2 regions of the Pseudarthrobacter sp. As-47 genome follow, and region 2 is predicted to be linked to the other one. Evidence: riboswitches for the same ligand, from Rfam matches in the RefSeq annotation. Region 2 holds a riboswitch; the other holds the start of a gene.
What was found. A riboswitch is a leader RNA that binds a small molecule or an ion and turns the genes downstream of it on or off. The one in region 2 is predicted to bind glycine.

Region 1: another riboswitch for glycine. It lies ahead of gcvP (aminomethyl-transferring glycine dehydrogenase); the one in region 2 lies ahead of gcvP (aminomethyl-transferring glycine dehydrogenase).

Annotation. Positions count from the first base shown of each region.
Region 1 covers NZ_CM177088.1:927,484-929,677, reverse strand. Annotated here, with positions in the region: gene gcvP (aminomethyl-transferring glycine dehydrogenase) at 1-1,225, opposite strand, end outside; glycine riboswitch at 1,404-1,502, opposite strand; gene AC4BCK_RS04330 (TetR/AcrR family transcriptional regulator) at 1,594-2,133, opposite strand.
Region 2 covers NZ_CM177088.1:3,755,115-3,757,308, reverse strand. Annotated here, with positions in the region: gene AC4BCK_RS17485 (NYN domain-containing protein) at 1-651, opposite strand, end outside; gene AC4BCK_RS17480 (hypothetical protein) at 650-985, shown strand; glycine riboswitch at 1,111-1,208, shown strand; glycine riboswitch at 1,210-1,317, shown strand; gene gcvP (aminomethyl-transferring glycine dehydrogenase) at 1,370-2,194, shown strand, end outside.

The DNA.
Region 1 (2,194 bases), 1.7 Mb from region 2:
TGGTATGCAGCACATCGAGGCCTGCGGCCTTGAGGGACGCAGCCAGGCTCCTGGCGTGGGTATGGGCGGACAGTGCAATCGCCTTCAGGCCCTCCGGGCCGTGGTAGACGGCGTACATCGAGGCCACGATGGCGAGCAGCGCCTGGGCGGTGCAGATGTTGGACGTGGCCTTCTCGCGGCGGATGTGCTGCTCGCGGGTCTGCAGGGCAAGGCGGTAGGCCGGGACGCCGGCGTTGTCCTTGGAAACGCCCACCAGGCGGCCGGGCATCGAGCGCTCAAGGCCCTTTTGCACAGCCATGTAGGCCGCGTGCGGGCCGCCGTAGAACAGCGGGACGCCGAAGCGCTGGGCGGAGCCCACGGCGATGTCCGCACCCTGCTCGCCCGGAGGGGTGATGAGGGTGAGGGCCAGGAGGTCGGCGGCAACCGTGACCAGCGCACCGCGCTCCTTGGCCCCGGCGATCACCGCGGAGTGGTCCCAGACCCGGCCGGAAGCACCGGGCTGCTGCAGGACAATCCCGTTGATGGCACCGTCCGGCAGTCCCTGGGAAAGGTCCGCCACTTCAACCTCGAAGCCGAGCGCTTCGGCGCGGCCCTTCACAATGGCAATGGTCTGCGGCAGGCAGTCGGCGTCCAGCACAGTCTTACCGTCGCGGGCAGCGGCATTCTGTCCGGTGGACTTATTCGCCCGGCGCATCATCAGCACGGCCTCGGCCACGGCGGTGGCTTCGTCCAGCAGGGAGGCGTTGGCGATGGGCAGGCCCACCAGGTCCTGCACCATGGTCTGGAAGTTGAGCAGCGCCTCGAGCCGGCCCTGGGAAATCTCGGGCTGGTACGGGGTGTAGGCGGTGTACCAGGCCGGTCCTTCGAGGATGTTGCGGCGGATCACCGGCGGCGTCACGGTGTCGTAGTAGCCCTGGCCGATCATCTGCACGGCGGTCTTGTTCCTGGCGGCCAGCCTGCGGAGCTCCGCGAGGGCCTCCACCTCGCTCAGCGCGCCTGCCAGTTCCAGCGGGGAATCCTGCCGGATGTCCTTGGGGACGGCGGTATCCACCAGCGCGTCCACGGTGTCGTAACCCACTGCCTTGAGCATGGTGTCGACGTCGGACTGGCGCCTTGCGCCGATGTGCCGGTCAACGAAGGCTGCGGCAGAAACGGGTTCGGCAGAAGCAGGTGTGGTGGCGGCCGGGGCGGCGGAGGCCGGAGATACAGTCACGAGGAACTCCATAAATAGGGCGGCGCAGAGTACGCCACATCGATTCGTGTCCCTCCCCGCTCTGTATTGGACCTGAGAGTTTCCGCGTGGCCGGCCTGGGCCGGTCCCGCTTGCACCGTCGGTGAGCACAGCTGCCTGGATTTCCGGGACCGGATCTCAAAGCCGACAGCCTGCTGCTTTCCAGAGTTGCCTCGCCGCGGCGGTACATGGGCCTGTGAGATTCCTGGGGAGGTATTGCTCCTACGGCGCCTGCGTGTACCTTCTGGCAGAACTCTCCCGCCGCAGATCAAAGGCTATTGATTTGTAGTGTTTGTGGTTGCCGGTGACGGCCCACACATGGAGCAATTCTCCTACGCTGCGGGCCCGCGGGCAAATGCCGGTCAGCCCCTCAGCCGCTCCACTGCCGCCAGGAGCTCCTCCACGTCCTCCCGCCTGTTCCCGGGGTTGCCGGAGGGCCCGCTCTCCCACATGGCATTGAAGTACAGCCCATCCCCCATGTACAGCACCGCCTTGGCCATTGCCGTGCCCACGTCCTTCCCGATGAGGTCCAGCCAGTGCTGCTGGATGGCGGCGAAGCGGCGCCGTGCCTCCTCGTGCGCCACTTCCGCCAGGCGAGTGGCAGCAACGAAGGAGCGGTCCATGGGGGTGTCGGACCAGAGGGATGACCGGATGAAGTACGCGGCGGCGCCCTCCTTTGCGTCTGCCATCGCAGCGAGATCCTCCCCCGCCAGCTGGTCCAGCCGCTCGAGGGTGGCCGTGATCAGTGCTTCCTTGTTGGGGAAGTGGTAGAGCAGGCCTCCCTTGGAGACACCGGCCCGCCTGGCGACCGCATCGAGGGTGGCCGCCCGTTCTCCCACGTCGATAAGGAGCTCTTCAAAAGCATCGAGGACTGCATCTCGCGCGACGGGTTTCCTGGCCATGGTTCCCATCATGCACGGTGGGGATTCGATTTATTAACTCTACCGTCCAGACGGTACAGTT
Region 2 (2,194 bases):
AATCTGCCGGAACTGGGCGGCGGAGAGCGCCGGGACGTCCGTCACGCGGGTGACCTGCTCCTCGACACCCGGCTGGAGGTCCGCCGGCACTGGCAGGTCCTCGCTGGAGAACCTCTTCGCGTCCCACACCCAGCCGCCCTGCGCTGCCGAATATTCCACGTCCTTGCCGATCTGCGAGACCCACGTCCCGAACTTCCCGAAGCCGCCCCAGTCCGTCTTCAGCGAGGGATCGGCCGTCAGCGCCCGGTGGGCCACCATCGCGCCAACCACCGGTCCAGGCGCGGACCGGACAAAGTCCAGTACCTCGCGGATGGCGGGGGAGCTGGCTTTGGCCTTCGCCTTGGAAGCGGCTGGGGCCTGCGGCTGCTTCGGGGACGCCACCGCGTGGATGGGATCAACGGTGGTGCCGTTGAGGATGGCCACGAAGTCGTGCGATTCCACCACATGGTCCGCCATCTCCCGGTAGGCGAAGGCCACGGCGCCGGCAGCGATCACGGTGGTCATCCGGTCTGCCGCCCTGAACCGCTGGATCAGTGACGTGAAGTCGGCATCGGCCGAGGCGATAAAGAACTCCTCGATCCCGCCGCTGCCGGACAGGGCGTCCATCGCGTCCAGCACCAGGTTGATGTCCCCGGCTAGACTCGCCTGCATGGGGGACAACAACACACCTGATCACGAACGCGCGCCCGAACAACGCGAACCACGGAAGCCGGCCCGGGTACCTGGAGTGGTCCTGCCGATCGCAGGGCTCGTGGTCCTGCTGGCCGGGTGCCTGGTGGCTTGGCTCAACCGGAACACCTACATTGGCTGGTTCGCCTACGCGCCGCTGAGCAACCAGCCTTTCTCCGGCACCGGGATGGCGTTCCTCAGCCCGGGGACGCAGGCGGGCCTGGCAATCGCCGTCGTGGGCCTGCTGCTGCTTGCCTTTTGGGCGGGCTACAGAACCGGCAGGAAAGCTGCACCAACAACTCCTGGCCAGCCCTAAGCCCAAGCGGCCGACGACGTCGCGTCCCGCCGTCGCCATCCCGCCTCTGCGGGTCCGGAAGTTTGGATCCCGGCGCGCATCTTGGTATCCTGTGAGTCGTGTCACCCACCAGTGGCACATGCTTATGATCTGCGGCGGGAGAGTCCTGCCGGTACGTTCAGCAGGCGCCGTAGGAGCAAATCCTCCCCAGGAATCTCTCAGGCCCACGTACCGCCGCGGCAAGGCAACTCTGGAAAGCAGTCCGGGCAACCGGGCTCACCGACGGTGCAAGTGGCGCCCTGCTGAACAGCAGGGCAACGCAAAACTCTCAGGTCCAATACAGAGCGGGGAGGAACCCGAATCAACGTGGTGCTAAGGCGCCACCTGAATTATGGAGTTCCCCTCATGACGGTTCACTCGTCCCCAACCACCTTCGCAGACCGCCATATCGGCGCGCGCCGCCAGTCCGACGTCGACACCATGCTCAAGGCGGTCGGTTACGACAGCCTTGATGGCCTGGTGGACAGCGCCGTCCCGGACTCGATCCGCCAGGACAAGCCCCTCACACTCGAGAGCGCCCTCAGTGAAGTCCAGGTTCTTGCCGAGCTCCGCAAGCTGGCCGGCAAGAACAAGATGGCCGTGCAGATGATCGGCCAGGGCTACTACGACACCGTGACGCCGCCGGTGATCCGCCGCAACATCCTCGAAGCCCCCGCCTGGTACACCGCCTACACCCCGTACCAGCCGGAGATTTCCCAGGGCCGGCTCGAGGCGCTGCTCAACTTCCAGACCATGGTCCAGGACCTCACGGCGCTCCCGGTGGCCAACGCCTCCCTCCTCGACGAAGCCACCGCTGTGGCCGAGGCCGTGCTGCTGATGCGCCGGGCGAATAAGAACAAGACGGCCAAGGACGGCAAGACCGTCCTGGACGCCGACCTCCTCCCGCAGACCATCGCCATCGTGCTGGGCCGCGCCGAGGCCCTCGGCTTCGAGGTGGAGGTCGCCGACCTCACCAACGGCCTGCCGGACGGCGACATCAACGGCGTGGTCCTCCAGCAGCCCGGCGTCTCCGGCCGGGTCTGGGACCAGTCCGCCGTGATCGCGGAAGCCAAGGAACGCGGTGCACTGGTCACGGTCGCCGCCGACCTCCTGGCCCTCACCCTCATCACCCCTCCTGGCGAGCAGGGGGCGGACATCGCCGTCGGCTCCACCCAGCGCTTCGGCGTGCCG